Regions from separate parts of the Chromobacterium sp. ASV23 genome, predicted to be linked through region 1. Evidence: riboswitches for the same ligand, from Rfam matches in the RefSeq annotation. Region 1 holds a riboswitch; the other holds the start of a gene.
What was found. Region 1 has a riboswitch for glycine ahead of gcvT (glycine cleavage system aminomethyltransferase GcvT). Riboswitches for the same ligand answer to the same signal wherever they lie in the genome.

Region 1 (15,545 bases):
ATCAGCTGCGCACTCCCTTGGCCAGCGCCATGCTGTATACCGCGAACCTGAAGCAGGATTTGCCGAGACCGGAGGATAGGGCGCGTTTCGTGGACAAGAGCCTGGCCAGAATGCGGGCTCTGGAAGGTTTGATACAGAATATGCTGAGCTTTGTAAGGGGACAGGTTTCGTCGCTGGAGCCGTTGGATGTCGCGGCATTGCTGGATGACGTTTGCGCAATCATGCTGCCGCAGTGTCATGACAAAAGTGTGCATTTCGATTGCCATCCGCCTGCGGTTTCTGCCATAACTGTCTTGGTGGATCGCAAGGCCTTGCAGGGCGCATTGATCAACTTGCTGGAAAACGCCTTGCAATACACGCCGGCGGGCGGGCAGGTGGGGCTGCGGGTAGAGGCCGGGGCGTCGGAAGTGGTTTTCCGGGTGGAGGACAGCGGGCCCGGTGTCGATCCCGCCGTGCAGGACAGGATTTTCGAGCCTTTTTTCACGTCGCGCCCTGGCGGTACCGGCCTTGGCTTGGCTATCGTGAAGAAAGTGGCGGAAGAGCTGGGCGGCGATGTCAGGTGTTGCAACAAGGAGGCGCATGGCGCCTGCTTTGAATTGAAATTACCGCGGGCCGGATAAACGGTTTAAGTTTGTCAGCGAATCAATCAGGGATAGAACAGGGGCAGCGATGAGACCGATTGTTAGAGTCGAGGGGAATGTCGGCACGATGATGCTGATTGGTCAGTTTGACTTCAATCTTCACAAGGATTTCCGCCAGGCCAGCCAGGAGCTGCTGGATAACGCCGCGGTGCAGGAAATACGTGTCGACTTTGACCAGGTGCCGTTTCTGGACAGTTCTGCGTTGGGCATGCTGTTGTTGCTCAAGGAGCGCGCCGCATCGCAGAAGAAGACCATGGTGCTGGTGAACTGCCACGAGGCGGTGCTGCAGGTCTTCGAGATCGCCTGTTTCAACAAGATGTTTACGATTCGCCCAGCCGGTTGAGGGCGGCTCCGCCCTGGTTGGCTTTGACTGGGGCGGTCCCGCGCCTGATTGGGTGCCGCCAGCCCTTTGGAGGAGGCGGGTGGGAGACGCTTAGCGTTCCAGATATTGCAGCTTATCCTTCACCTCCGCCCAGTCTGCGTGGTCCGGCAGCGGGTCGATGCGGTTGACGATGCTGGGCCAGTTCTTGGCCAGTTCCGCATTCAGCTGGATGAAGGCCATTTGGTCCTTGGGTAAATCGTCCTCCGCATAGATCGCGCCGACCGGGCATTCCGCCACGCACAGCGAGCAGTCTATGCACTCGTCCGGGTCTATCGCCAGGAAATTGGGGCCCTCGCGGAAGCAGTCAACCGGGCAGACTTCCACGCAGTCGGTGTATTTGCATTTGATACAGGCTTCGGTTACAACGTAGGCCATTCTTGTATCCTTCTTAAGGCTGGCTCGTGATTTAGGGATAATCGTATTTTAGCGAGAAATTCCCCGCCAAGCGCTCCAGCCGTTCGTTTCAGATGTCCATAGCCACTTACCGGGGCCGTTTCGCGCCCAGTCCAACCGGCCTGCTGCATGCGGGCTCGCTCAGCACCGCCGTTGGCAGTTATCTGGAGGCGCGCCGGCGCGGCGGCCAGTGGCTGCTGCGCATGGAGGACTTGGATCCGCCGCGCGAGGTGCCCGGCGCCGCCGCGGATATTTTGCGCACGCTGGAGGCTTTTGGCTTCGAGTGGGATGGCGAGGTGGTCTATCAGAGCCGGCGCCATGATCTATACAGAGATGCCTTGCGGCAATTGATCGCCTCCGGCCATGCCTATGCCTGCTGTTGCACGCGCAAGGAGATCGCAGCCGCGGCGCAGCGCGGGCTGGATGGCTATATCTACCCCGGCACCTGCCGCAATGGCTGTCCGGATGGCCGCGCAGGCCGCGCCTGGCGGCTGCGGGTGGCGCCGGGCGAGAGCGTTGTCTGCGATAGGCTGCAGGGCGAGTACCGGCAGAATCTGGCGCGCGACATCGGCGACTTCGTGCTGCTGCGCGCCGACGGCTTCTGGGCCTATCAACTGGCGGTGGTGGTGGACGATGCCGAGCAGGGCATCAATGATATCGTCCGCGGCGCCGATCTATTGGTGTCCACGCCGCGTCAACTGGCGGTATACGCCGCGCTGGGCTTGCCCGCGCCCACCTACTGCCACTTGCCGGTATTGACCAACGAGGCCGGCGAGAAATTGTCCAAACAGACGCTGGCGCCGGCGATTTCCGGCGTCGATGCCGCGCAGCAGCTGCGTGCCGCATTGACGCTGCTGGGGCATGCGCCACCGGACGAGTGCGGCGATCTGGCGGAGCTGTGGCGCTGGGCCTTGGCCAGTTGGTCGCTGGCTAGCGTGCCGCGCGGCCCCTTGCGCTTGCGTGCCGGCTGACTGGCTCGCATCGGCTTGGCATGACTTGCGCCGCATGCCGGTTTTTGTGAAAAAAATCGGTAATGCGACATGTTTTTGCATCAAATCTGTGTTCTAATGCGCCCTTTTTTTCGGCGCGACGCCACTTCCCCCACCGCCTGAGACGCTGACTTCGTCTATGTTGAAGCCATGACGCGTGGCGGTCGGCCGTGAGTCCGCCTGTTTCACGCATGCACGACGCCCGTTGCGGACCGGCGGCGCGCCATGCTTTCGTTCGCGATGGAGAATCAGGTTTGAGCGAAAACAGTTCTTCCCCCAAAAAAGGCTCGCTCGGAGTCTGGATGTGCACCGCCCTGGTGGTGGGCAATATGATAGGTTCCGGCGTGTTCCTGCTGCCCGCCTCGCTGGCGCCGTTTGGCGGCATTTCCTTGCTTGGCTGGCTGATCACGGCTGCTGGCGCCATCTGTCTGGCGCTGGTGTTCGCCCGCCTGTCGGCCATCCTGCCGCGCGAAGGCGGGCCATATGCTTATATTCATGCCGGCTTTGGCGATTTTGCCGGGTTTTGGATCGCCTGGGGATACTGGATCGCCTTATGGGCAGGCAATGCCGCGCTGGCGGTGGCGGCCACCAGCTATATGCAAGTGTTCTTTCCTGTTCTCGGCCATAACGAACTGCTGGCTGGCGTTTTCGCCATCAGTCTGATCTGGATCGTTACCTGGATCAACAGTCGCGGCGCGCACAGCTCGGGCGTGGTGGCGGTGGTGACGACCCTGCTCAAACTGCTGCCGCTGGCGGCGGTCACCTTCATCGGTTTTTTCCACCTGAATACCGACAATCTGGCGTTCAATCCTCACCATAAGCCCTTGTTGTCCTCGCTGTCCGCGACCATGGCGCTGACGCTTTGGGCTTTCCTCGGCCTGGAGTCGGCCTCAGTGCCGGCCGGCGATGTCGATCAGCCAGAGAAGACCATTCCGCGGGCCACCGTCATCGGCACCTTGCTGGCCACCGTGCTGTACATCCTGTCCACGATATCGCTGATGGGCTTGATGCCTTCCGATGTGCTGGCAGCGTCGCAGGCACCGTTTGCCGATGCGGCCCGGTTGATGTGGGGGGATTGGGGTTATTGGCTGGTCGGTTTCGGCGCGGTCGTGTCCTGCTTCGGCGCCCTCAACGGCTGGAGCTTGATGCAGGCGCATGTGCCGGCAGCTGCGGCCAAGGACAAGCTGTTTCCCAGCCGCTTCAATCAGCGCAATGCGGCGGGCGTGCCGATCTTCGGCCTAGTACTGTCCAGCACCTTGGTCACCATCCTGATGGCGATGAAATACGCCGGCGGCGACAGCGGAGTGAAGATTTTCGAGTTCATCATCCTGCTGGCCACCGCCACCACCTTGTTGCCATACGCGTTCTGCTCGATGGCGCTGATCGCCATCATGTTGATGCGCGGCAAGGCGTTTGCGCCGCGCGATTACGTGGCGCCGGGCTTCTTCGCCGGCATCGGTTTTGTGTATTCCTTGTGGGCGCTTTACGGCTCCGGCGCAGAGATCGTGATGTGGGGCATGCTGTTGTTGATGCTCGGCCTGCCGATTTATGTCTGGCAGTTGAAAGAGCGCCACGCCGATGATTGAGCGGCGGAAGCGGGATGAATGCCAAAGCGCAGCGCGAAAGCCTGCGCTTTTTTCGTTTCCGAATAGTTTTTATTGATAAAAATGTGCGCTTATTTTCTTTGAGAAACATTTATTCAGACTGTTTGACATCGAAATAAACTCGGCTTGCCAAGGCGGGGAGATGCCCACCATAATCGGCGAGTCATACAGGAGAGAGCGGCACCCGCGGCCGCCGCCGAAGGCGCAAGCGCACCCGCTAATCGCTCAGGCAAAAGGACTGTATCATCGAGCCGGCGGCCGCCGGCTTGCGCAATCTGGAGAGCGGCGCCCGCGCGGCGTCCACCGAAGGGGCTAACGGCTTATCCGGCCGGAAAATCTCAGGTGCAGGGACAGAGGGGTGTGGTTGATAGAGGCTATCCACACTTTTCTCGAAGGAACCGCGCCATGACGGCCCCGAAACGTACTCCGCTGTTTGAAGCCCACATTGCCGCCGGCGCCAAGATGGTCGATTTCGCCGGTTGGGAAATGCCCATCCATTACGGTTCCCAGCTGAAAGAGCACGAAATCGTCCGCACCGACGCCGGCATGTTCGACGTCTCCCACATGACGGTGATCGACATCACCGGTTCCGACGCCAAGGCCTGGCTGCAAAAACTGATCGCCAACGATGTGGCCAAGCTCGGCTTCGAGGGCAAGGCCTTGTATTCCGGCATGCTGACGCCTCAGGGCACCGTCGTCGACGATCTGATCGTCTATCTCACTGCCTATGGCTACCGCATGGTGGTCAATGCCGGCACCACCGAGAAAGACCTGGCCTGGATGGAAGCCCAGAAGGCTGGCTTCGACGTGGCGCTCAAGGTGCGCCGCGACCTGGCGATGCTGGCGGTGCAAGGCCCCAAGGCCATTGAAAAAGTCTGTTCCATCAAGCCGGAATTGGCTGATGCCATCCGCGCGCTGAAAGTGTTCCAGGGCCTGCCGCAGGGCGAATGGTTCTACGCCCGCACCGGCTATACCGGTGAAGATGGCCTGGAAATCATGATTCCCGCCGCCGAAGCCGTTTCCTTCTTCGAACAATTGCAAGCCGTCGGCGTCGCGCCCATCGGCCTGGGCGCGCGCGATACGCTGCGCCTGGAAGCCGGCATGAATTTGTACGGCCACGACATGGACGAAACCGTGTCGCCGCTGGAAGCTGGCATGGGGTGGACCATCGCCTGGGAGCCGGCCGAGCGCCAATTCAATGGCCGTGAGGCGCTGGAAGCGCAAAAAGCCGCCGGCGTCAAAATGAAGCAGGTGGGTCTGGTGCTGGAAGGCCGCGGCGTGCTGCGCGAAGGCCAGAAGGTCCTGGTGGAAGGCGTCGGCGAAGGCGTGATCACCAGCGGCACTTTCTCGCCGACGCTGAAGCACTCCATCGCCATCGCCCGCGTGCCGGCCGCCACCGGCGCTGCCGCCCAAGTGGACCTGCGCGGCACGCTGACCGATGTGCGCGTAGTGAAGATGCCCTTCGTGCGTAACGGCAAGAAAGTATTCGAATAATCGGGCAGCGTCCTTGCGACGACTGCCGTCACCATTGATCCGATCTTAAGCTGGAGAACTTCAAGATGAGCAATATCCCCGCCGAACTGAAATACGTCGAGAGCCACGAATGGCTGCGCCTGGAAGCTGATGGCTCCGTGACCGTGGGCATCACCGCCCACGCACAGGAACTGTTGGGCGACATCGTCTTCGTCGAGCTGCCCAAGATCGGCAGCGTACTGGCCAAGGAAGAACAGGCTGGCGCGGTGGAATCGGTTAAGGCGGCTTCCGACGTCTACTGTCCGATCGCCGGCGAAGTGCTGGAAGTGAATGGCGAGCTGGAAGGCGCGCCGGATCTGGCCAATAACGATCCGTACGGCGCGGGCTGGTTCTTCAAGATCAAGCCGGCCAATGCGTCCGACCTGGACGGCCTGATGGATGCCGCCGCCTACGCCAAGGAAATCGGCGCTTGATGTGATACGCCCCTTAGTCGCAAGACACAGGGGCGTTTGTTTTTTAGCCACGAAAACCACGAAAAGACACGAAAGATAACAGAAAGCCTATTCCGGCTTCTCTCAGTGTGAGCGGCTTTTCGGCTTCGCGTCATGCCGTTCGTGTCCTTTCATGGTTTCCGTGGCAAAAGAAAGGTCTTGTATGTCTCTTGCCGAACTCTTCAATCGTCACGAATTCCTCTCCCGCCACATCGGCCCCAATGACGCCGAGCGCGCCGAGATGCTGGCCGCCATCGGCGCGCCGTCCATCGATGCCTTGGTCGACCAGACTCTGCCGGCCGACATCCGCCTGAACCGCCGTCTGGACCTGCCAGCGCCGCAGCCGGAAGCGGAGGCGCTGGCCGCGCTGAAGGCTGTCGCAGCCAAGAACGTGGTCAACAAGTCCTTCATCGGCCTGGGTTACTACCCGGTGCTGACGCCCACCGTCATCCTGCGTAATGTCCTGGAAAATCCGGGCTGGTACACCGCTTACACCCCGTACCAGGCCGAGATCGCCCAGGGCCGGCTGGAGGCGCTGCTGAACTTCCAGCAGATGGTGATCGACCTGACCGGCCTGGAAATGGCCAATGCCTCGCTGCTGGACGAGGCCACCGCTGCCGCCGAGGCGATGGCCATGGCCAAGCGCGTGTCCAAATCCAAGTCCGTCAGTTTCTTTGTCGACAGCCGCGTGCTGCCGCAGACGCTGGACGTGATGAAGACCCGCGCCAAGTACTTCGGCTTCGAGCTGGTGCAGGGCCATCCGGAAGAGGCCGGCAACGGCGACTACTTCGGCGCCTTGTTCCAGTATCCGGGCGAAGCCGGCGATCTGATCGATCTGACCCCGCATATCGCCGCAGTCAAGGCCAAGGGCGGCATCGTCGCCGTCGCCGCCGACGTGATGGCGCTGGTGGCCTTGAAGTCTCCGGGCGAAATGGGCGCTGACATCGCGCTGGGCAATACCCAGCGCTTCGGCGTGCCGATGGGCTTCGGCGGCCCGCACGCGGCTTACTTCGCGTTCAAGGACGAGATGAAGCGCTCGGCGCCGGGGCGCATCATCGGCGTGTCCATAGACGCCAAGGGCAAGACCGCGCTGCGCATGGCGCTGCAGACCCGCGAGCAGCACATCCGCCGCGAGAAGGCCAACTCCAACATCTGCACCAGCCAGGTGCTGCTGGCCAATATCGCCGGCCTGTACGCCGTCTATCACGGCCCGCAAGGCGTCAAGCGCATCGCCGCCCGCATCCATCGCCTGGCCGCCATCTTCGCCCACGCGGTGCAAGCCGCCGGCGGCAAGCTGGTGTTCGACCGCTTCTACGACTCGGTGCAAGTGGACGCTCCTAAAGCCGACGCCATCTACGCCGCCGCGCTGGCCGCCGGCTACAACCTGCGCCGTGTCGGCAAGACTGTGCTCGGCGTGGCTTTCCACGAAGCCGCCACCGAGGCGGACCTCGCTAAGCTGATCGAGCTGTTCACCGGCAAGCCGGCAGACATCGCTGCCCTGGACGCCGTGGCCAAAGAGGCCATCCCGGCCGCGCTGAAGCGCGAGTCGGCCATCCTGACCCACCCGGTGTTCAACACCCACCATAGCGAGCACGAGATGCTGCGCTACATGAAGAAGCTGGAAAACCGCGACCTGGCGATGAATCACTCGATGATCTCGCTGGGCAGCTGCACCATGAAGCTGAACGCCACCAGCGAGATGATCCCGATCACCTGGCCGGAATTCGCCAATATGCATCCGTTCGCGCCGCGCGAGCAGACTGTGGGCTATCTGGAGCTGATCGAGGGCTTGCAGCGGCAGCTGAAGGCGATCACCGGCTTTGACGCCATCTCCATGCAGCCTAACTCCGGCGCCCAGGGCGAATACGCCGGCCTGTTGGCCATCAGCCGTTACCATGAGTCGCGCGGCGAAGGCCATCGCAATATCTGCCTGATTCCGCAATCGGCGCACGGCACCAACCCGGCCACCGCGCAGATGATGAATATGCAGGTGGTGGTGGTGAAGTGCGACGAGGCCGGCAACGTCGACGTGGCCGATCTGAAGGCCAAGGCCGAGCAGCATGCTGCCAACCTGGCCGCGCTGATGATCACCTATCCGTCCACCCACGGCGTGTTCGAGCAAAGCATCAAAGAGATCTGCGAGATCGTCCACGCCCACGGCGGCCAGGTGTATATGGACGGAGCCAACCTGAACGCGCAGGTGGGGCTGACCCGTCCGGCGGACATCGGCGCCGACGTGTCGCACATGAACCTGCACAAGACCTTCTGCATCCCGCATGGCGGCGGCGGGCCGGGCATGGGCCCGATCGGCCTGAAGGCGCACCTGGCGCCGTTCATGGCCAACCACGTGGTGGCTTCGGTGCCGGGCGCGGAAGAGGGGCAGACCGCAGTCTCTGCCGCGCCGTTCGGCTCGGCTTCCATCCTGCCGATCTCGTATATGTACATCGCCATGATGGGCGCGGAAGGCATGAAGCAAGCCACGGAAAACGCCTTGCTGTCCGCCAACTATCTGGCTACTCGCCTGGCCGAGTACTTCCCGGTGCTGTACACCGGTGTCAATGGCCGGGTGGCGCACGAGTGCATCATCGATCTTCGTCCGCTGAAGGCCGCCTCCGGCGTTACCGAAGTGGATGTGGCCAAGCGTCTGATGGACTACGGCTTCCACGCGCCGACCATGAGCTTCCCGGTGCCGGGCACGCTGATGATAGAGCCGACCGAGTCCGAGCCCAAGGCCGAGCTGGACCGCTTCATCGCCGCGATGGCCGCCATCCGCGCCGAGATCGACCAGGTGCAGAACGGCGTATGGCCGGCGGACAACAATCCGCTGGTCAACGCGCCGCACAGCAAGGCCGACATCGCCGGCGAGTGGGACCGTCCTTACAGCCGTGAGCAGGGCCTGTTCCCGCTGCCCTACGTGTTGGAGAACAAGTTCTGGCCGAGCGTGAACCGCATCGACGACGTGTATGGCGATCGCAACGTGCAGTGCAGCTGCCCGAGCATCGACAACTATCAGTAAAACTCGTCTCCTAACTGTAAACGACCCCGTCCGGCGTTGCTTGACGGGGTTTTTCTTTATCTTGCAGGCCATCATTTAGGTGTAAATACTTAGTATGTGTATCTAAGTAGTAACAATTTCCCATAAGAACTATTACTAGTAAGTAGTTTCCACCTGCCGATGATTTGCCTTGTCGGCGCTTGTTTTTGGGAGTGCGTGAGCAGGGGAATAAATATGGGTGCCGCGGATTTCGATGGTTTTTATCGCAGCAATGCGTCGTTCTATGGGGACCGGCCAGCGCTGTCCCTGATTTATTATCTGGATAAGTACAATGTGAAAGGAGAGGGCGTCGGACTGGATCTGGGATGCGGCCAAGGGCGTAATGCCCTGTATCTGGCGCGCCGCGGTTTTTCCATGCGTGGCCTGGATCAGTCTGCGGAGGCGGTGGCTCGTTTGAGCGGGCTGGCCGACGAGTTGCAACTCGATGTCAACGGAGGCGTGGCCGATTTGGCCAATATGGCGGAGGCGGATATCGAGCCGCAGCATTATCAGATCATCGTGGCCTATACCCTGCTGGATCATTTGAACGAAGAGGCGGGTGCCAGATTGGCGCAAGCCATGGTATCGGGCCTTGCGCCAGGCGGCTTTTTGTTCGCCTCGGTCTTCCTAGTGGATGATCCGGGTTGTTGCGGCCGCGGAGGGCGCGCCAGCGAAACCGCCGCTTATATCCGGCATTACTACCGTTCCGGCGAACTGAGAGCGCAGTTTTCTCAACTGGAGGCCTTGGCCTATCAGGAGGAGTATGCGCTCGATCTCAGCCATGGCTGGCCTCATCACCACAGCATGGCCAGATTGTTTGCGCGCAAACCGATCAATTAAAGATATTCGCATCATTCAAGCAGGGCGAGCGCCCTGCTTTTTCATTCTGCAACTGAAACGCCTGTTTGCCGAAATTGCGGCGGTGAAAATGCCGGCTGCGCAAAATAACAGCAGCGTCGGCGATCTCGTTTGCTACAATGGCAAGCCTTGCCGATAGACGGCGAGCCGAATTTTTGATGAATAAATAAAAGGTTAACGGCAATCATGCCGAAGAAGAACGTCATCTCCTGGCAGGGAGACAATTTGCCGATGCTGGAGGCTTTGAGCCTGCCGGTTTGGGTGTTCGATATCGATAACAAACGCGTATTCTGGGCCAATCCGGCCGCTCTGGAAGTGTGGGGCGCCGATAGCCTGCAGGAATTATGCGCGCGCGACATGTCGCGCGATATGTCGGTATCCGTGGCGCAGCGGCTCAGCCAGTATCAACAGGATTTCGAACGCGACAATGCCGTGTTCACCGAGAGCTGGACGCTTTACCCCAAAGGCATGCCGCGGCAGTTGAAAGTCGTATTTCGCGGCATTCAGGTGGAAGGCCGGATGATGATGTTCTGCGAGGCGCAGAATACGCTGTCCACCGATCCCGCCACGTTGCGCAGCGCCGAGGCGCTGATGCATACCTCCATGCTGGTCACGCTGTACGACTCCGCCGGCATGGTGTTGTACCGCAATCCATCGGCCCGCGCCAAGGTGGCCTATACCAGCGAAACCTGGCGCCAGCATTTCATTCATGATGGCGACTGGCAAACCCTGCAGCAGGGGGTGGCGGCCGCCGGCGAGGCCAGGCAGCTGGCCCAGGTGCATACCCGGCAGGGTATGCGCTGGCATGAAATCGCCGTGCGCGCGTGCCGCGACGGGGTATCGGGGCAGGACGCGCTGCTGGTCACGGAAGTGGACATCACTGATCTGAAGCACGCCGAGGCGCGCGCCAGCTTCCTCGCCAATCACGACGTATTGACCGGCCTGCCCAACCGCAACGGCATTCGCAGCGAGTTGCTGCCGTATTTGCAACAGGCCCTGCGCGACGGCCGCCAGGTGGCCTTGATGTTCATCGACCTGGACCGCTTCAAGAACGTCAACGACTCCCTGGGCCACGCCAGCGGCGACGAAATGCTGATCCGCATGAGCGGGCGCCTGTCGCAATTGTTGGGGCACGATGAGAAAGTGGCCCGCCTGGGCGGCGACGAATTCCTGGTGATGCTGGCGGCGCCGGATGTGGCGCAGCGGGCGGAGGCCTTGGGGCTTCGAATTTTACAAAGCCTGGCGATGCCGATGCGGCTGGGCGGCATGGACATCAGCGTTTCGGCCTCCATCGGCATCAGCGTGTGCGGCGAGGGGCGGCTGGACATTGAACAGATGATGCGCCACGCCGACTTGGCCATGTACGCCGCCAAGGACGCCGGCCGCAACAATCTGATGTTCTTCGCGCCGGCGCTGGAAGAGCGCAGCCAGGCGCAGCTGGCGATGGAGCGCGATATTCGGCGCGGCCTGGACGGCGGCGAATTCGTCGCCTACTTCCAGCCGCGCGTCGATGTGGCCAGCGGCCGCATCGTCGGCGCCGAGGCCTTGGCGCGCTGGCAACACCCGATGCGCGGCATGCTGATGCCGGATGCCTTCATCCCCTTGTGCGAAGACTGTGGCATGGTGCGAGAACTGGGCCGGCAGATCCTGTCCCAGGCGGCCCGCCAGCAGCGCCAATGGCGCGAGCGCGGCCTGGATCTGATGGTGTCGGTCAATCTCTCGCCCAGCCAGTTCGTCGATCCAGCGCTGGCCGAGATGGTGGCGCAGGCCTTGCGCGACAGCGGCTGCCAGCCGGAAAAGCTGGAACTGGAAATCACCGAATCGGTGCTGCTGGGCGATGACGAGCAAACCATGCGCACGCTGCAGTCGCTGCGCGCGCTGGGCGTGCGCATCGCGGTGGACGACTTCGGCACCGGCTACTCCAATCTGGCCTATCTGCAGCGCTACCCGTTGACCTCGCTGAAGATAGACCGTTCTTTTGTCGCCGATCTGGAACGGCGGCCGGCCATTGCCGAGATGATCACCACGCTATGCCGCATGATGGGACTGAACATGGTGGCGGAAGGCGTGGAGACGTCGCAGCAACTGCGCTGGTTGGCGGAGCGTGGCTGTCAGGAGTACCAGGGCTTCTTGTGCAGCCCGGCCTTGCCGGCCAATCTGTTCGCGCAATTGGTGATGTAGACGAGCCGGCGAATCGAACATGGGCTTATTTTCTTAGCCTGATTAATTCGTTGGTTTTCATGCCGGATTGGCTTAACCTATTGCGAATCATGCGCCCGGCATGTTGACGGGCGCCGCAAGGAGAATGCCATGAAGGTTCTGTCCGCCGCCCTGCTGGCGGCCTGGTTGCCGCTAGGCGCCATGGCCGCCAAGCCGCTCACCATTTGTACCGACGCCAACCCCGAAGGCTTCGATGTGGTGCAATACAACTCCCTGGTCACCACCAATGCCTCCGCCGATGTGCTGATGAGCCGGCTGGTGGAATACGATGCCGCCGCAGGCAAGCTGCGCCCCGGCTTGGCGCGCAGCTGGGAGGCCAGTCCGGATGGCCTGTCCTACACTTTTCATCTGCGTACCGACGCGGCCTTCCATAGCACCGACTACTTCAAGCCCACGCGCAAGCTGAACGCGGACGATGTAGCGTTCACCTTCGACCGCATGCTGAATCCGGACAATCCCTGGTACAAGACCGCGCCGGCCGGTTATCCGCACGCCCAGGCCATGCAGTTTCCCAAGCTGATCAAGGCCGTGCGCAAGCTGGATGCACAAACCGTGCGCTTCGAGCTGAACTACCCCGAAGCGACTTTCCTCTCCAGTCTGACCATGGGCTTCGCCTCCATCTATTCTGCCGAATACGCGGCGCAGCTGCTGGCGGCAGGCAAGACCGCCGAACTGAACAGCAAGCCCATCGGCACCGGGCCGTTCATCCTCAAGAGCTTCGTCAAGGACGCGCTGGTGCGCTATCAGCCCAACCCGGCGTATTTTGGTGGCAAGCCCAAGGTATCGGCGCTGATCTACGCCATCACGCCGGATTCCAGCGTGCGCTTGCAGAAGCTGCGCGCAGGCGAATGCCAGATCGCGCTGTCGCCGAAGCCGCAGGACGTGCAGTCGGCGCAGACCGACGCCCGCTTGCGGGTGTGGCAGACGCCGGCCTTCATGACGGCCTTCATTGCCTTCAACAGCCAGAAGAAGCCGCTGGACAATCCGCAGGTGCGGCAGGCGATCAATCTGGCCTTCGATAAAGCCAGCTATCTGAAAGCGGTGTTCGGCAATGGCGCGATTGCCGCCAATCTGGTGTATCCGCCCAATACCTGGAGCTACGACAAAGCCATCAAGCCTTATCCGTACGATCCGGCGCGGGCCAAGAAGCTGCTGGCGCAAGCCGGCTATCCGGACGGCTTCGATGTCGATGTCTGGGTCCGGCCCAGCGGCAGCACGCTGAACCCCAGCCCCAAGGCCGGCGCGGAAATGCTGCAGGCGGATCTGGCCAAGGTCGGCATCCGCCTGCGGATACAGGTGCTGGAGTGGGGCGAACTGATCAAGCGCGGCAAGGCCGGCGAGCACCAGATGCTGTTCATGGGCTGGGCCGGCGACAACGGCGATCCAGACAACTTCCTGACCCCGCAGTTTTCCTGCTCGGCCGTGCAGTCCGGCACCAATTTCGCCCGCTATTGCGATGCGCGTTTGGACAAGCTGATCAGCGACGGCAAGAAGACAGCTGACTTCAAGGCGCGCGGCAAGCTGTATCAGTCGGCGCAGCGCCTCATCCACGATCAGGCGCTATGGCTGCCGCTGGCGCATCCCACGGCCTATGTCTTGGCGCGCAAGGAGGTCAGCGGCTTTGCGGTCAATCCGTACGGCCGGGTCGACTTCTCCGCGGCGGCGGTAAAATAGTTTTCGCGGCATTGGTCGGAAAGCGATTTTTTGAAATAGAGCAGTCGCTTTTTTGATGACTCCTTGCCGGCGCGCAAGGCGGGCAGGCCGAAGCGGGCGCATCCTCTGCGCCACGGCCGTCCGATCTTGCGCGCCGCTCGCCTGATCTCCCCTGCTGGCAGCGCATTGCGCTGCAAAATCCGCTTGCATGCAGCGCCATTGATTTTGGTAGTATTGTGTTGGCGGCTGCCGCTTTCAGCGGCAGCCGGGGGAGAGAGGAGCGCCGGGCTATTGGCGTGTCTAGCTTGTTCTTAGAATGTGCCCGCCCTCGCTTGGGCGCGCGGTTTCGCGTATCATGCGGCGGACATGGGACGATAAATGATAAAACAATAGATGCAAACCAGACGAACACAGCAAAGCCGCAGGGAGTCCACCATCGGAAAACTGGTGGAGGCGGCGATAGAATGCCTGATGGAGTGCGGCTATCACGGCACCAGCGTACAACTGATCTGCAACCGCGCCGGCGTGTCTCAAGGCGCGCTGTTCCGTCATTTCGCCACCAAGAACGAGCTGATGTTGCCGGTGGGGCGCAAGGTGGTGGACGATATCTTCGACGCCGCGCTGACGCTGGCTAGCCAGCAGCCGCCGGGCATGGCGGAGGAGGAGCGCATCGTCGGGCTGATGCGGGCGCTGGTGATGTCGCCGCGCCACATCGTGCTGCTGGAATTGCTGATGGCGGCCCGGACGACGCCGGACTTGCGCGATATTTTCCTCGGCAGCGCCAGCACCTATTTCCGCGACCGCTTCGTCGCCTTGATGGCCTCGCTGTTCCCGCGCTACGCCATTTCCACCGGCTTTTTCGCTACCTTGCTGACCATGATGACCACCATGCATGGCATGGCGCTGTACCGCACGCTGGCCGAGCATCCGGAAGGCGACAAGATGCGCGAGCAGTGGCTGCAGGCCGCGCTGCGCATGGAACTGGAGCGGATACGGGAAGAGGGCGCGGATACGCGAAACCCGGTGTACCAGCTGCCGTTCTGATGCCGGTTTGATTGCAAAAAAACCGCTGCCTCGCGCAGCGGTTTTTCTTTGGCCGGAGAATCTTGTTTCCGTTTGGCCATAGAAAAAGACCCGCCAAGGCGGGTCTTTTCTGCTTCTGCGTTCGCAGGTTCTTGCGTCGAACCGTTGAATTAGAAGTTGTGAACCATATTCAGGCCGAAGGTCTTCAGGTTCTGGTTAGTAGCTTGGGTAGCCGGATTGGTGCCACCAACTTTGATTTCGCCGTATTGAGCGCCGACGGTGGTGCGCTTGGACAGGGCGTAGTCAGCACCCAGTACGTATTGGTCGTACTTGGTGTTGTGCATGGTGTTGCCACCAACCTTAACGTCATCGCCGTGTGCGTAAGTGAACTTCGGAGTGATGGCACCGAAAGTGTAGGCAACGGTCAGAGCGTATTCGGTGGTCTTGAACTTGTCATTCAGGCCGAATACGGCATTCTTGTCGTAATAAGCGCCATTATCGACCAGCGAGCCCCAGGCGCTGCCAACGATGGAGGCATCACCCTTGGCTTGTTGATAGCCCAGGCCTACGAACAGGTTGTTGGCGTTGTAGCCCACTTCCAAGCGGTGCTTGTCGTTGGCTTGATTCAGCGTGTACAGATTGCCCAACTTGTCAGTCGCAGTGCCGGTAACAACCGGGCTTTGGTGCGTGTAGTTGTACTTGCCGAAGAAGCCGCTGTTTTCGTAACCCAGGCCCAGAGCGTAGGTTTCACGATCTTGCTTGCTCAGATCTGCCGGCAGATTGG
Region 2 (15,545 bases), on a different contig from region 1:
ATCAGCGAGGAATAACAACGCGGCATCGCCGTGCCCGCATCCCATGGGCACGGAACAGGTCGCCGCACGGGTTCGGGACTCATGCACGCCATCGCCTCGCTGAATCGCATTCGCTCTAACCTTGCCGTGGCGTGGCTGGCCTCGTGCCTGCTGGCCCTCCCCAGCCACGCCGCGCCCAATCCGGCCTGCCCCAACGGCCCGCTACGCGTGGGGTTCTACAAGTTCGGCGTCGCCTATCGCGACGGCAACGGCTACGACGTAGACATGGTGCGCGAGCTGGCCCGGCGGCTGCATTGCCCAATAGCCAGCGAAACGGAGCTGCCGCGGCTGCGCGCGCTGAAGATGCTGGAAAGCGGCCAGATCGACCTTGGCACTTCCACCCTGGCCACGCCGGATCGGCTGGCCTACGCCTGGATCTTCCCTTACAACCACACCCGAAACATGGTGCTGCTGCATCCGTCCATCCATGCGCGCGCGCTGCCGGAGCTATTGCGCGACCCGGCCTTGCGCTGGGGCGCCATACGCGGCTACCGACACAGTGCGCAGCAGGATCAATTGCTGGCGCAGATGAAGGCAGAAAACAAACTGGTGATGGCGAATGACGAAGACGATCTGTTCCGCATGCTAGACGACGGCATCGTGACCGCCGCGTTCTCGCTGCCCACCAGCTACGGGCGCTGGCTGCGCGACCCGCAGGTCGCCAAACGCATCCTCGTGGTGGATTTGTTTCCGTCCGGAGAAACCATCGCCAGCGGCCTGGCCCTGAGCAAGGCAAGGTTTTCGCAAGAGGCGGCCGAGCATTGGCATTTGGAGCTAAAGAAAATGTATCAGGATGACAGCCTGCTCAACATCCTGCGGCGCCACCTCAGCGAAGGGGCCGCCAAGCAAATGATGCAGTTGCCGCTAGACTGAAAAGAACGGCAATGTCATCTCGTCTACACGGAGTGATCGATGAAACTGCTTGCAGGCTGCGCGCTTTCGCTTTGGCTGGCTACCGCTCAATCGACTCCCAACCCCGCCTGTCCCGGCGGTCCGCTGACCATCGCCTATTACAACTTCGGCGTCGCCTATCACTTGGGCAAGGGTTATGATCCGGACATCCTTCACGAACTGGCCCGCAGGCTGAATTGCCCCATCCAGAGCGAAGGCGATTATCCGCGGCTGCGCGTATTGAAGCTGCTGGAGATAGGCCAGGCCGACATCGGCAGTTCCACCACCGTGACGCCGGAGCGACAACGCTATTTGTGGATGGTGGTCTACCATCACAGCAAGAATCTGGTGCTGCTGCACCGCGGCGTGAATGTCTCCACGCTGGATGCGCTGCTCAAGCTGCCGGACCTGCGCTGGGGCATGGTGCGCGGCTACCGCCACAGCCCGGCCGAAGACAAGTTTCTGGATGGATTGGCGCAACAGCACAAGATTGTCACCGCCGCCAACGAGGACGATCTGTATAAAATGGTCTGCAGCGGCGTGGTGACGGCCTCTTTCGGCCACCCCATCAGCTTCGATCCTTGGCTGCAAAGCCATCAGGCCGCCCAGCAGGTGACGGTGCACGACTTTTTCCCGGACAGCGAAATCACCGCGGGCAGCATCGTGCTGAGCAAGGCGCGCTTCAGCCAGCAAGCCGCCGCGTTGTGGCAGGACGAGCTGCGCAAGATGTACCGCGACGGCACATTGCGCGCCATCATGCGGCGCTACCTGACCGAGCCCAGCGTGGAGCAGGCGCTGAAGTTGCCGTTGGACTAGACGCAAGCAGGCCCGGCTGCAATGCGCCGGGCCTGCTTTGCATTGGCTGTTACAGCGCCAGCTTGGCGATGGCTTCCTTCGCCAGGTGGATCGACGTGGCGCGCTTGTCCGGACCCATGCCGATGGCCTCGGCTCGGATGATTTCGACGTCGCTCACGCCCAGGAAACCCAATACCTTCACCAGATAATCTTCCTGGAAGTCCATCAGGCTGCCCTGCTCGCCGCTGTGCACGCCGCCGCGGGCGGACACCACAATCACCTTCTTGTTGGGCACCAGACCCACCGCGCCGTTCTCGGTGTACTTAAAGGTGCGGCCGGCGGCGGCCACGCGGTCGATCCAGCTCTTCAACTGAGTCGGGATGGAAAAGTTGTACATCGGCGCGCCGATCACCAGCACGTCGGCTGCGACGAACTCCTCGATCAGTTGATCGGTCAAGGCAGCCTCGCTGCGCTGCAGCGGCGTCCAGTCCGTCTCCGGCACGAAACGCGCGCCGACGATTTCGCCGGACAGGTGAGCGATCGGATTGGCCGCCAGATCGCGGTAGATGGTTTCGACATTGGCGTGACGCTGACGCAGCGTGTTGGCCACTACGGCGGACAATTCGCGGGTAACCGAGTTGTCGGCCAGGATGCTGGAATCGAGATGCAGCAGTTTCATATTCGGGTCTTTCGCGGTGCGGTGGAGATGTGTGCATGATAAGCACGAGCAACAATCCGAACTAGACTGCTAAAATCGGAAACATTGTTCCACCAGCGAGACAATCATGCGAGACCTGAACGATCTGATGTACTTCGCCAAAGTGGTGGAGCACGGCGGCTTCATGGCGGCCTCCCGGGTGCTGGGCATCCCCAAGTCCACGCTGTCGCGGCGGGTAGCGGAACTGGAAAGCCGCCTGGGCGTGCGCCTGCTGCAACGGACTACGCGCCGCCTGTCGCTGACGGAAATCGGCAGCCAGTATTATCAACGCTGCCAGGCCATGCTGGCCGAAGCCGAGGCCGCCGATGAGACCATCCTGCAAAGCAGCGCCGAACCGCGCGGCCTGATACGGGTCAGCTGCCCGGAACTGCTGGCCAAGACCATGCTCAGCGCCGCGCTGCCGCGCTTTCTGGCGCGCCACCCTCAGGTGCGGGTGGCGCTGGAGGCCACCAACCGCAGGGTGGACCTGATCGAGGAAGGGGTGGACGTGGCGCTCCGGGTGCGCAACGTCATCGAAGACAGCGCCAGCCTGGTCGTGCGCACCTTGGGCAAGAGCCGGGTCATCCTGGTGGCCAGCCCCGCCTTCCTGGAAAAGCACGGCGAACCGCAAGCGCCAGAGCGGCTGGCCGCGCTGCCCGCGCTGACGATGAGCCGGCCGGACGGCCGCGGCCAGTGGGTGCTGCTGGACAATGTCGGCCAGACCTACACCATTCACATCGATGCGCCCCGACTGATGACCGACGACATGATCGTGCTGCTGCAGGCCGCCATCGCCGGCATCGGCATCGCCGCGCTGCCCACCAATGTCTGCCACCAAGCGCTGGCCGATGGACGGCTTAGCCATATTCTGCCGCAATACGACTTTCCCTGGGGCATCCTGCATGCGGCCTTCCCTACCCGCCGCGGCCTGTCGCCGGCCGTCCGCGCCTTTCTGGACTTCATCGCGGAAGACCTGATCAGCGAGGAAATGGCCGGCGACTGGGGACGGCCCCATCTCCACCAGGCATGACGCTTGCTTCATGAGGGTCTCGCCCCCTGAAGAAACCTTCCCATGTTCACGCTGCGACCCTTAACCGAATCCGATTCGATAGAACAATTGACCGATCTGCTGCACCACGCCTACGCCCAACTGGCCGCGATGGGGCTGCGCTACACCGCGGTGGATCAAAGCCCCGACGTGACCCGCCGCCGCATCCAGGGCGGCCACTGCCTGCTGGCCTGGCACCAAAACCAGCTGGCCGGCACCGTCACGGTGCATCGCGCCCGACTCAACTCGCCTTGCCTGCAATTCCGACAACCCGACGGCGCCGTGCTGTCGCAACTGGCCGTCGCGCCGGAATGGCAAGGCCACGGCCTGGGCGAACGACTATTGGACGCGGCGGAAAACTGGGCGCGAACGCAAGGCTGCGCCGCCATTCGCTTGGATACCGCCCAGGACGCCACCCACCTGGTCCGCCGCTATCAGCGGCGCGGCTACCGCGTGGAAGCCCCGCTGCAATGGCCGGACAAAGCCTATCGCAGCGTGGTGATGGTCAAATCGCTGGAAACTCTGTCGACCTCTGCCACTCGAAACAATAGTTGCAGTGCAACAAGCTGATGGCTGCGCGCCACACATCGCCTCAAGACCATTCGCATTTATTGCATTGCAGCAGATAACGAGTACAGTGGCAGCCAAGGCCGTTGCCTTGGCCGCACACCGTTTCCACTCATCAAAACGCAAGGGGTTGCAATGTGGTCAACTACTGCAGTTCGAGACGGGAAAATCCCGTTTGCCCAACCGTTGTTTGATTACTGGCTGGACGCCTGCCAGCGCGGTGTTCTGTATTGGGACACGCTGTATCAGCGCGGCGCCACCTATCTGGAACACTGTGAAAGCGGCAAGCCGCCGGTGCTGGTGTTCGACTACACCATCATCATGGACGCGCGCGAGCTGCCCGATCCGGCCAACTACGCGCTGGCGGCGATCAAGCCGCCGGAGGGCAGCCCAGCCACCGATCCGGCCAAGCGCCCCTTCGTGGTCATCGACCCGCGCGCCGGCCACGGCCCCGGCATTGGCGGCTTCAAGATGGACAGCGAAATCGGCATCGCGCTGCAGCAGGGACATCCCTGCTACTTCGTGATGTTCTTCCCGCAACCTGTGCCGGGCCAAACCATAGAAAGCGTGGCCAAGGCCGAAGGCCATTTCCTCAAGCGCGTCAACGAACTGCACCCGAACAGCGACGGCAAGCCCTTCGTCATCGGCAACTGCCAGGGCGGCTGGGCGCTGGCCATGTTGGCTTCGGTGGCGCCGGATCTGGTTGGCCCGATCCTGCTGGCCGGCTCGCCGCTGTCCTACTGGGCCGGCGTGCGCGGCAAGAACCCCATGCGTTACGCCGGTGGCCTGAACGGCGGCACCTGGAGCGCCTCGCTGGCCGGCGACCTGGGCAACGGCCACTTCGACGGCGCCCATCTGGTGGAAAACTTCGAGAAGCTGGACCCGGCCAACACCCTTTGGAAGAAGTCCTACAATCTGTACTCCAAGGTGGATACCGAGCCGCAACGCTATCTCGATTTCGAACGCTGGTGGGGCGGCCACTACCTGCTGAACAAGGTGGAGATGGAGTGGATCACCCAGAAGCTGTTCGTCGGCAACGATCTGGTCCACGGCAAGATCACCAGCCATGACGGCACGATGCGCGTGGACATGCGCAACATCCGCTCGCCCATCATGGTGTTCGCCTCCTGGGGCGACAACATCACCCCGCCGCAGCAGGCGCTGAACTGGATCGCCGACCTGTACGACAGCGTCGAGGACATCCGCAACAACGAGCAGACCATCGTCTACTGCCTGCACAACAAAGTGGGGCACCTCGGCATCTTCGTGTCCGCCGGCGTGGCCAACAAGGAGCACAGCGAGTTCGCCAACGCGCTGGACCTGATCGACGTGCTGGCGCCCGGCCTGTACGAAGCCATCATCGAAGACATCGCCCCGGACGCGCCGGGCCAGGAATACATCGAAGGCCGCTACATCATCCGTTTCGAAGCCCGCGATGTATCCGACATCCTGGCGCTGGATGACGGCCGCGAAGACGAGCAGGCTTTCGAGGTGGTGAAACGCGTCTCCGAAATCAACCAGGGCGTGTACGACCGCTATCTGTCCCCCGTGGTGCGCGCCTTCAGCAACGAGGCCAGCGCCCGCCTGCTGCGCGAGCTGCATCCCGCCCGCTTCGAACGCACGCTGATCTCGCCGAAGAACCCCTGGCTGTGGTGGCTGCCCGGACTCGCCGCCAAGGTGCGCGAACAACGCCGCCCGGTTTCCGCGGACAATCCGCTGTGGCAGTGGCAGGAGCGGATGTCTGACTTCATCGTCCAGTCGCTGGATCATTACCGCGACCTGCGCGACGCCGCCCAGGAACAACTATTCCGCGGGATTTACGAATCGCCGCAACTGGCCACGCTGATAGGCGTGCAGCCCGCCGGCGAAGAGCGCAAGCAGGCGCTCACCTGGGAAAGCCGCGAGCTGGCGCGCCTGAAGCGCGAGGCGCTGGACCCGAGCTTCGAACAAGGCACGCTGGCTGATGGCTTCATCCGGCTGCTGGTCTATGTCGGCATCGGCATGGGCGTCATCGATGAACGGCCGTTCAACGCCATCCGCCGCACCATGCGCGGCGTGCAGCGCGAATATCCGCTGACGCTGATGCAGCTGAAGGCTACCGTCCGCAAACAGGTCGCCCTGGTGCGTGCCGATCATCAGCGCGCGCTGAACGGCTTGAGCACGCTGCTGCCCGACCAGCACATCCGCCACCAGGCCTGGATGCTGGTGCGCGACCTGCTGCTGGTGAATCGCCATGACATTCCTGCGGAGCAACAGCAACGGCTGGAACAGGCGGCGAATGTGCTTGGTCTGTCCGAACAAGACCGCCAGGCCATTCTGGACAAGGCCGCGATTCAGCCGGCCGCCCCTCGCGCGACGGAAACGGTTGCAGTCAAGCCGGCTCCGGCTCCGGCTCAGTCCCCTGCCGCCAAAGCTATCGTTCCGACGGCCAAGTCTGAAATCCAGCCGGCGCCAGCCAAGACCACCTCCACGCGCAAACCGGCGGCGGCCAAACCGGCGACCAAGCCAGGCGCAGCCCATCCCGCCCCAACCGTAAAAGCCGAGGCTCAAACAGCTGCCGCGCCAGCCAAGCCTGCGCCAGCCCGCAAGCCCGCGGCCAAGGCCAACGGCCAAGCGCCTGCCGCAGTCAAAACCGTCAAGCCGGCTGCCGCCGCCAAGCAGCAGAAGGACTCCTGACGCACCATGCCGGGGCGCCGACAGGCGCTCCGGTTTTATCGCCAACCCACCTCAAACGCTTTCGCAGGTTTGGCTAGGGGCTGTTGACGTTTGGTGAGCGGTCGCGCCGGAGCGCATTTAGCGCCGAATCGAGGCGTTTCGCGCGCCGCATAGTCATTCTCTGCCAGCGCGGAACAACGAAGAGTCGGCGCGAAAGGCACCCGGCCCTGCGGGTTTGGCCGCTTTGGGCCGGAGGCCGCTTTGCCCAGTCCTTGCCTCCGGTCCAAATCGGCTCAAACGCGATCCACTCACCAAACGTCAACAGCCCCTGGCGTCGCTTCTACTGATCCCATCCACTCTGCGCCATCCCTCCGCCGCAATTGGTCCATGCAGGAAAATGATCATCAATAGGTTCTAAATATTGACTATTAAAACAGCAATGGCTAATATTTGACGCGCTGCGGGAGAGAGGGGCGCCGCCCCCGCCGAAGACGCAAACTCCCATAATCGCTCAGGCAAGCAGTACCGCAGTGCACCATTGATTCAAGCCGATTGGAGAGAGGCCGCCGCGAGCGGTCCACCGAAGGGGCAAGTGGCCGCCGGCCATGCAACTCTCAGGTAAAAGGACAAGGGGAGAGGCTGTTCCGCAACCCGGAATCCACCCAGGAGACTGCCTTGTCCGCACCCGCCATCGGCCGCGCGCTTTTGCCCGCCGCGCCAGTAGACGCTCTTTTCCCTTTTTCACGCCAATCCGCCGCCACCGCGCGCGGGAGCTTGCCATGCTGAGCCTGATCTATTTGATCGCCATCACCGCGGAAGCGATGACCGGCGCGCTGGCTGCGGGCCGCCGCCACATGGACATCTTCGGCGTCACCGTCATCGCCTTCCTCACCGCGCTGGGCGGCGGCACCGTGCGCGACATCGTGCTCGGCCGCTACCCGATAGGCTGGACGCAACACCCGGAGTACGTGTTGCTGGTGGTGGCCGGCGGCATCGCCGCCGTGCTGGCCGCGCGCTTCATGCGCCATCTGAACCGGTTATTCCTGGTGCTGGATGCGCTGGGCCTGGTGGCTTTCACCATCATCGGCTGCGATGTGGCGCTAGGCATGCACTATCACCCGGTCATCGTGGTCATGGCCGGCATGATCACCGGCATTGCCGGCGGCATTCTGCGCGACGTCTTGTGCAATCGCGTGCCCATCGTGTTCCGTCGCGAGCTGTATGCCAGCGTATCGCTCTTGGTGGCCATTCTCTACCTGGGATTAAACGCGCTGGAGGTTGCTCACGACTGGAACATCGCCGCCAGCTTCGCCTTCGGCCTGGCGCTGCGAATGACCGCGCTGTGGCGCGAGTGGCAGTTGCCGGTTTTCGCCTACCGCCACGATCATCACTGACACCCCGCCCCGCTTTCGCGGGGTGTTTTGCATCACGCATCGCAAGCCATGGCTCATGATTCGCGCCTCACGGCTTGGCATAGCCATACGCGCGCCAGATTTTCTGCGATTCGGGACTGAAAAGGTAATCGAACAATTGCCGGGCTTGCGGATGGCCTGCCGCCGGCGTCAGCAGCGCCACCGTCTGCCGGATAGTCGGGTAACTATCCGGCGGAATCTCTACCCAATGCCCCTTGCCCAAACGTGAGCGCTCCAGCACCTGAGACTTGGAAACGAAACCGCCCGCCACCTTGCCGGACGCCACCATTTCGGCGGCATGGGCCACATCCGGCGCCCTGACAAAACGCGGGCGCAGGCGTTCCGCTAGTTGGTAATGATTCAAGCTGTATAAAACCATCTGGCCATAAATGCTGGACTCGGGATCCGGCAGCGCGATCTTGCCTCTGCCTTGGCGCAGCCACTCCAGCCAGCCGCTCTCATGAAAATCCGCCGCCAGCGACCATAGCACCAGGGAACCCAAACCAAAGATGCGCGGTTCTTCCAGACAGCGCCCCTGCATCTGCAGCTTATGGGTATATTCGTCGCTGGACGAGATGTAGATTTCGTACGCGGCGCCATTGGCAATCTGCGAGGCCAGCGCCACCGCGGGACCATAAGCCACCTTTACCGTTACGCCAGTCTTTGCCGTGAATTTTTTGACGATCTCATTCAGCGCCGGCTCAGTATTGCTGGCGGCGGCCACCGTGACCGGCGCGGCATGGGCAAAGGCCCATGCGCAGGCCAGCAGGCACCCCGCCAATATCTTCGGCATGATGCGCTCCCTGAAACTTCACGATTCAGCATAGGGCATGCGTTGCGAACAAAAAAAGACCCAAAGTCGGCATGGCCGAAACCGATTCAAACGGTTTGCGCCTCGCGAATGCGGGCGATGAACCATTCCGCGGCCCGGCTCAGCAGCGCGCCCTCCCGCACCAAGAGCAACAGGCTCAGCCTCGGCGGCCGCTGCTTAAGCGGCAGCTCGACAAAACGCTGCGCCGTCAGAGTGGCCTGCAAGGCCTGATTGGACATCGGCACCACGGCATCCATCGTCATCAGCAGCCCGCACAGCAAGACATTGGACGTGCAGCAAGTCACTCGTTCCGGCGGCGCCAGTCCTTCGCGCGCAAACATGCCATGCACAAAGCTTTCGTACTGGCCGCTCTGATCAGTATGCAGCCACTCCGCCTGCCGCAATTCCGCCAACGCGGTGGCATGCCGCAACGGGCTTTCCGCGCGGACGGCAAAGCCGGATGGGGATTCGCACAGCCGCTCCACCCGCACGAATGGATCGTCTGGCGGCGCGGAGAAGGCACCCAGCGCGAAATCCAGCTGCCCGCTGCGCAGGCCCTCAAGCAGTTGTTTCCCATCCTGCTCCAGGAAATCCACCCGCACCTGCGGCATGGCGCGCCGAAAGGCCGCAAACGACTGCGGCAAAATCTCGAAACCGGCCAGCGGGGTCAGGCCGATGCGCAGGCTGCTCTCGCGGCCGGAGCGCAGCCGATCCATTTCCTGCTGCGCCCTCTCCAGCTCCCGTATCACCAGACGCGCATAGCCGAGCAGCGTCTGTCCGGCCTCTGTCAGCGTCACGCCCCAGGAGTTGCGCAGCAACAAGGGCACGCCCTGCTCCGTCTCCAATTCGCGCAGCGCCTTGGTGATGGCAGGCTGCGTGACGTACAGCGCGCGCGCGGCCGCATTGATGCTGCCGTGATCCGCCACCGCGACCAAGGCCCGCAGTTGATGTTGCTTGAGTTGACTCACGTGGATAACTCATGGTTATGGCTATCAATATTTGTGCTTATTCAGCGCAAATAGTTTTGCCTAGCATGGTTCGGCACCCTCACATCAACGGAAAGCAAACCATGGCAAACGATCCCTTCATCCTCCCGGAAATCCTGGGCAAGGTAAACGAGTTCATCGCGCTGCGCCGCCAAATACACGCTCATCCGGAGCTGGGGTTCGAGGAGCAGCAAACCAGCGAACTGGTCGCGGCCAAGCTGCGCGAATGGGGCTATGAGGTGCAAACCGGCGTCGGCAAGACCGGCGTGGTGGGCACGCTGCGCGCAGGCGCAGGATCACGCGCGCTCGGCATCCGCGCCGACATGGACGCCTTGCCCATCCAGGAAGCGACCGGCCTCTCCTATGCCAGCACCCAGCCTGGCAAGATGCACGCCTGCGGCCACGACGGCCATACCGCCATGCTGCTGGCCGCCGCCCAATACTTGGCCGCAACCCGGCGCTTCAACGGCACGCTGCATCTGATTTTTCAACCGGCGGAAGAAGGATTGGGCGGCGCGCCGGCCATGCTTGAAGACGGCCTGTTCGAGCGCTTCCCCTGCGATGCCGTCTACGCCCTGCACAACGCGCCGGGCCTGCCTGTCGGCTGCTTCGCGCTGAAAGAAGGCGCCATGGCGGCCTCGTCCGACAGCGTGGATGTTCGCCTCACCGGCGTGGGCGCGCACGGCGCGATGCCCAATTTCGGCCGCGACCCCATCGTCGCCGCCTCGTCCATCGTGATGGCGCTGCAAACCCTGGTGGCGCGCAATATTCCGGCGACCGAGGCCGGCGTGGTCACCGTCGGCGCGCTGCACGCCGGCAAGGCGCACAACGTGATTCCGGAACACGCGGAAATGAAGCTGACCGTGCGCGCGCTCAGCCGCGACGTCCACGCCACCTTGAAACAGCGGCTGCATGAAACCGTCCAGCTGCAGGCGCAAAGTTACGGCGTAGCGGCGGAAATCGACTACCGCACCATCGCGCCGGTGCTGGTCAACACGCCCGATGAAACCCGCTTCATGGCCGAACTGATCCGCGAGCAAGCCGGCGCGGAACGGCTGATCCAGCCGCCGCAAGGGATGATGGGCAGCGAGGACTTTGCCTGGATGCTGGAAAAGAAACCCGGCTGCTACGTGCTGCTGGGCAACGGCACCGAAAGCCGCGGCGGCTGCATGGTCCACAACCCTGGCTACGACTTCAACGACCAGGCCCTGCCGGTGGGCGCCTCGCTGTGGGCGCGACTGGCGGAAAGCTATCTGCGCGGCTGACGCGCGGCGCGATCAAGCCGGCGGCACAGCCGGCATCGCAAGACAAAGGAGAAAGCTATGCTGCGTCACACCTGGCCGCCCCTGCTGGCGGCCTGCCTGGCCCCGCCCGCCTGGGCCGATTCCTTCCTGCTGACCCGCCTGCAAGGCCTGCCCCTGTTCAACGGCATGCTGAAGAACGGCGGCGTTGCCCCGTATGGCACGCTGGATCTGGGCGTCAACTACGCGCAAGCAGGCGGCAAGCGCGCCTGGCAGCTGCAGAGCGGCGGCGAATGGACATCCAAGTTCGGCCTGGCCGGCCGCGAGCTGTTAAGCGACGGCTGGCGGACGGAATTCAATCTGGAGGCCGGCTTCAACGCCAATGACGGCACGCCGCAATCGCCCGGCATCACCTTCAACCGCGAGGCCTGGCTGGGCCTGGAGTCCACGCGCTGGGGCGCGCTGCGGCTGGGCCGCCAGCTCAACGCCGGCCTGCCGCTGTTCATCGATCCGTTCGGCGCCGTCAACACCCATTCGGTCTACAGCTGGGCAGGCATGGGCGCGGTGCAGACGCCGCGCGGCGTGTTGCCCAATGCCGACCTCGGCCCCGGCGCCGCCCAGCTCGACAGCCGGCTGGGGCACGCCGCGAAATGGATTTCGCCGCGCGGCCAGGGCTTCAACGTCGAGTTGCTGCAGGCCGCTTCGCCCAACCGGCGCGCGCCGGGAAGCAGGGGCGCCATGCTGGCCCATCTGGACGGCCCCTTGTTCCTGGCCGCGAGCTTCAACCAAAGCTGGCAGCCGCTGTCGCCGTCCGGCGCGGACGCGGTGCGCAATGACTTTTACGGCCTGGCGGCGGTCTACGACATCGGCCGCTTGGTGCTGTCGGCCTCCCATACCGTCACTGTGCCGCGCCGCCAGGAAAACGGCATCGCCCGCGTCTACACCGCCGGCGCCATCGTCGCGGAAAAGCGGCACGTCTACCGCCTGTCCGCCGTCTACCGCGACACTTCAAGCGCGCGCGACGCGGACGGACAGGCCATCTCCAGCTCCGCCCTCGGCCTGATGCTGGGCTACGACTACAACCTGTCCAAGCGCACGGGCCTGTATGCGCGCGCCGGCGCCATCCGCAACCTGGGCGGCTCCACCCTGATACTGAACGGCCAGCCGCTGCCTACCGACGCGCGGGGCAGGCCGCAGACCGGGATCACGCCCGTCGGCGCCGCCGTGGGCCTGTACCACAACTATTTCTGAAGCCGCCTGTCACTATCCAGATCGAGGAACTTCATATGAACAAGACGCTGACCGCCCCCGCGGCCGACGCGCCGGCAATGCACACCGCCTCGTCGCGCCGCACCATCGTCGCGGTGTCGCTGGGCAACTGGCTGGAGCTGTACGACTTCACCGTGTTCAGCTTTTTCGCCGTGTTGATCGGCAAATTGTATTTCCCGTCGCACAGCGAGTACGGCTCGCTGCTGATGGCGCTGGCCACCTTCGGCATCGGCTTCGTGATGCGTCCGCTGGGCAGCGTGGTGATAGGCCGCATCGCCGACCGCGCCGGCCGCAAACCGGCACTGACGCTGACCATCTGGCTGATGGCCGGCGGCACCGCCCTGATCGGCCTGGCGCCCACCTACGACAGCATAGGCCTGCTGGCGCCCTTGCTGATCGTCGCAGGCCGTCTGCTGCAAGGCTTCGCCGCCGGCGGCGAAGTCGGCGCCGCCACCAGCTTTTTGATGGAGTCCGGCGCGCGCAACCGGCGCGGCTTCATGGTGAGCTGGCAGATGGCCACCCAGGGCGGCGCGGTGCTGGCCGGCGCGCTCAGCGGCGCGCTGTTGACCTATTTCCTCAGCCATGAAGCGCTGGAAAGCTGGGGTTGGCGGCTGCCTTTCCTGCTGGGCTTGCTGGTGGGGCCCGTAGGCTTGTACATCCGCCGCCATCTGGACGAAACCCACCAAGCCGAACCGGCTGAGCAGCCAAGCCTGGCGGCCCTGATGCGCCAGCATCGTCGCAAGCTGCTGTTGGGCTGCATGCTGATCATGGGCGGCACCGCCAATATGTATGTGGTGGCGCACTACCTGCCGTCCTATCTGATCAAGGTGCTGCATCAACCGCCGGCATCGGCGCTGCTGGCGGGATGCGCGGCGGGACTGGTTCTGCTGCTGGCCTCGCCGCTGGCCGGCATGCTGGCCGACCGCCTGACCAGACGCAAACCCCTGCTGCTGGCCGTCAATGCTTTGTGCGTGCTGCTGACGCTGCCCTGCTTCATGCTGCTGCACGCGGCACCCTCGCTGCCTGCCGCGTTGATGCTGGCCCTGACGCTGACCGCACTGCTGGCGCTGGGTAGTCCCGCCGGCTTCCTGCTGATCATGGAGGCCTTCCCGCGCGGCTGCCGCGCCACCGGACTTGCCATCATCTATGCCTGCGGCGTGACGCTGTTTGGCGGCTTCGCACAATTCATCGTCACCTGGCTGATCAGCGTCAGCGGCAATCCATTCGCCCCGGCCTGGTACATCATGGCGTGCAGCGCGGCCAGCTGGCTGGCGTTGCTGGCTTTTAAAGAAGAAGCCGCCACCGACTGACGGCATGAGCCGCCCCGCCAAACGCCCCAGCCCGCTGATCGCGGGCTGGGCGCATGGAAGGCCGTCTACTTGGAGATGAAGCTATCCGGCGCCCGCTCGCACACCTTGAACCGCGCGATCCGCCAAGAATAGACATCGCCGCGGCGCTACTTGGCGGCGACGCGCCAAATTGCCGGACAAGCGCCGAATCTCCAATCCATGCCCAGACAGACGCATCACCCGATGACGAGCGGGCAGGCCCGCGCCGTTGTGCACGATGGGCGAGATAAGCCAGACTGCCCTGAGCATGGCTTGAGCGCGGCCGCGCCATGCCAGACGTTTAATCTTCTGATCATGCCTTGCCAAGCGTAGCCATAGACGTTTTAATGAGTGCTCGCTATCTGTTTTCAATCGGTAAATCCATGCTGCCCATCGCTTATGCCCACTCTGCTTCGCCGCAACGCGGCCAGGTGGCCCCTGCCGTGCGCAGCGTCGTTGAGATTATTATTATCCCGCTGAATACCAGCCAGGGATAAGGCCGCTCATTTTCATTTAGCCGACGTCCCTGGCGAGGGACCGGTCTGAATGCCCCTCCTTCTCCAGGTCCGCCGGCATCACAATCCGGAGACTTCCATGCTGTCCCGCAACCACACAGCCGCCTTGGGCATGATGGTGTTTGCCCTGTTTCTTGGCGCTGGCAACGTCATTTTTCCGCCTATGGCAGGCCATCTGGCCGGAGAGGCCTGGCCCATCGCGGCGCTGGGTTTCATGCTGACCGGCGTAGGCCTGCCTTTTCTGACCCTGCTGACGGTGGCAGGCCTGGGCCGGGGCGAGGCGCTGTCGCGCGACCTGCCGCCCTGGGCCGCGACCGTATTCTGGAGCTTGTTGTATCTGATTCTGGGCCCGCTGTTTGCGATGCCGCGGGTGGCCAATGTCGCCTACGAGATGGGATGGTTGCCTCTGGGATTCGCCCACTCGCCCTGGGGCAGCGTCTTGTTTGCCTTGGCGTTCAATGGAATCGGACTCTATTTCATGCTCAAGCCCGGCCAGATGATAGACAGCGTCGGCCGCTTGATGACCCCCGTGCTGTTACTGTTGCTGTCGGCAGTCGCGCTGGGCGTCATGCTGAAGCCGCTGTCTGGCGTGGGCGCAACCAGCGCCAGTTATGTCGACGGCGCCTTTGTCGAAGGCCTGCTGAGTGGTTACCAAACGATGGACGTATTGTCAGCCATGGCGTTTGGCGGCCTGGTTGCGCGCACGCTAAGCGGCAAAGGCATCACGCAACCCAAGATGGTTCGTCTCTTGACTTTCAAGGCCGGCTTGATCTCGGTCGCGCTGCTGTCCTTGCTGTATCTGTGCCTGTTCTATCTGGGCGCCACCAGCGCGCCCGTCGCGGCAGGCGCGAGCAATGGCGGGCAAATCCTGGTGCGTTATGTCGCCTGGCTGTTTGGCGACGCAGGCAGCTGGCTGATGGCGGGCATCGTGCTGCTGGCCTGCTTGACCACCGTGGTGGGACTCGGCAGCACCTGCGCGGATTACTTCGCCAAGCAGACGGGGCGATTGGCTTATCCTTACTGGCTGGCGCTGATTTCCGTGGCATCGACCCTGATCGCCAATTTTGGCCTGGATGTGTTGATCCGCGTCACCGTGCCCGCCCTGTATCTGATTTATCCAAGCGCGATCTGCCTGGTGCTGCTGCAAGCGCTGCGCAGTCGCTTGCCCAATCTGCCCCTCAGCTATGGCTTGACGCTGGGCGTCGTGTCCCTGATCAGCCTGGGCGACGCCCTGAAGGCGGCCGGCCTGCTTCCCGCCGCGCTGCAAGATGGTCTGGAACAATTGCCGCTC

Region 2: another riboswitch for glycine. It lies ahead of JHD59_RS07550 (trimeric intracellular cation channel family protein); the one in region 1 lies ahead of gcvT (glycine cleavage system aminomethyltransferase GcvT).

Annotation. Positions count from the first base shown of each region.
Region 1 covers NZ_JAELTR010000038.1:4,616-20,160, forward strand. Annotated here, with positions in the region: gene JHD59_RS14920 (PAS domain-containing sensor histidine kinase) at 1-620, shown strand, start outside; gene JHD59_RS14925 (STAS domain-containing protein) at 670-984, shown strand; gene fdxA (ferredoxin FdxA) at 1,075-1,398, opposite strand; gene gluQRS (tRNA glutamyl-Q(34) synthetase GluQRS) at 1,491-2,387, shown strand; gene JHD59_RS14940 (amino acid permease) at 2,708-3,991, shown strand; glycine riboswitch at 4,168-4,260, shown strand; glycine riboswitch at 4,275-4,373, shown strand; gene gcvT (glycine cleavage system aminomethyltransferase GcvT) at 4,415-5,503, shown strand; gene gcvH (glycine cleavage system protein GcvH) at 5,569-5,955, shown strand; gene gcvP (aminomethyl-transferring glycine dehydrogenase) at 6,137-8,989, shown strand; gene JHD59_RS14960 (bifunctional 2-polyprenyl-6-hydroxyphenol methylase/3-demethylubiquinol 3-O-methyltransferase UbiG) at 9,203-9,847, shown strand; gene JHD59_RS14965 (bifunctional diguanylate cyclase/phosphodiesterase) at 10,052-12,046, shown strand; gene JHD59_RS14970 (ABC transporter substrate-binding protein) at 12,176-13,759, shown strand; gene JHD59_RS14975 (TetR/AcrR family transcriptional regulator) at 14,132-14,782, shown strand; gene JHD59_RS14980 (porin) at 14,932-15,545, opposite strand, start outside.
Region 2 covers NZ_JAELTR010000012.1:52,408-67,952, forward strand. Annotated here, with positions in the region: gene JHD59_RS07520 (ABC transporter substrate-binding protein) at 82-912, shown strand; gene JHD59_RS07525 (ABC transporter substrate-binding protein) at 952-1,746, shown strand; gene JHD59_RS07530 (FMN-dependent NADH-azoreductase) at 1,796-2,404, opposite strand; gene JHD59_RS07535 (LysR substrate-binding domain-containing protein) at 2,511-3,452, shown strand; gene JHD59_RS07540 (GNAT family N-acetyltransferase) at 3,495-4,040, shown strand; gene JHD59_RS07545 (DUF3141 domain-containing protein) at 4,173-6,713, shown strand; glycine riboswitch at 7,144-7,230, shown strand; glycine riboswitch at 7,235-7,332, shown strand; gene JHD59_RS07550 (trimeric intracellular cation channel family protein) at 7,472-8,086, shown strand; gene modA (molybdate ABC transporter substrate-binding protein) at 8,154-8,897, opposite strand; gene JHD59_RS07560 (LysR substrate-binding domain-containing protein) at 8,984-9,883, opposite strand; gene JHD59_RS07565 (M20 aminoacylase family protein) at 9,985-11,166, shown strand; gene JHD59_RS07570 (porin) at 11,224-12,393, shown strand; gene JHD59_RS07575 (MFS transporter) at 12,429-13,721, shown strand; gene JHD59_RS07580 (hypothetical protein) at 14,087-14,236, shown strand; gene brnQ (branched-chain amino acid transport system II carrier protein) at 14,334-15,545, shown strand, end outside.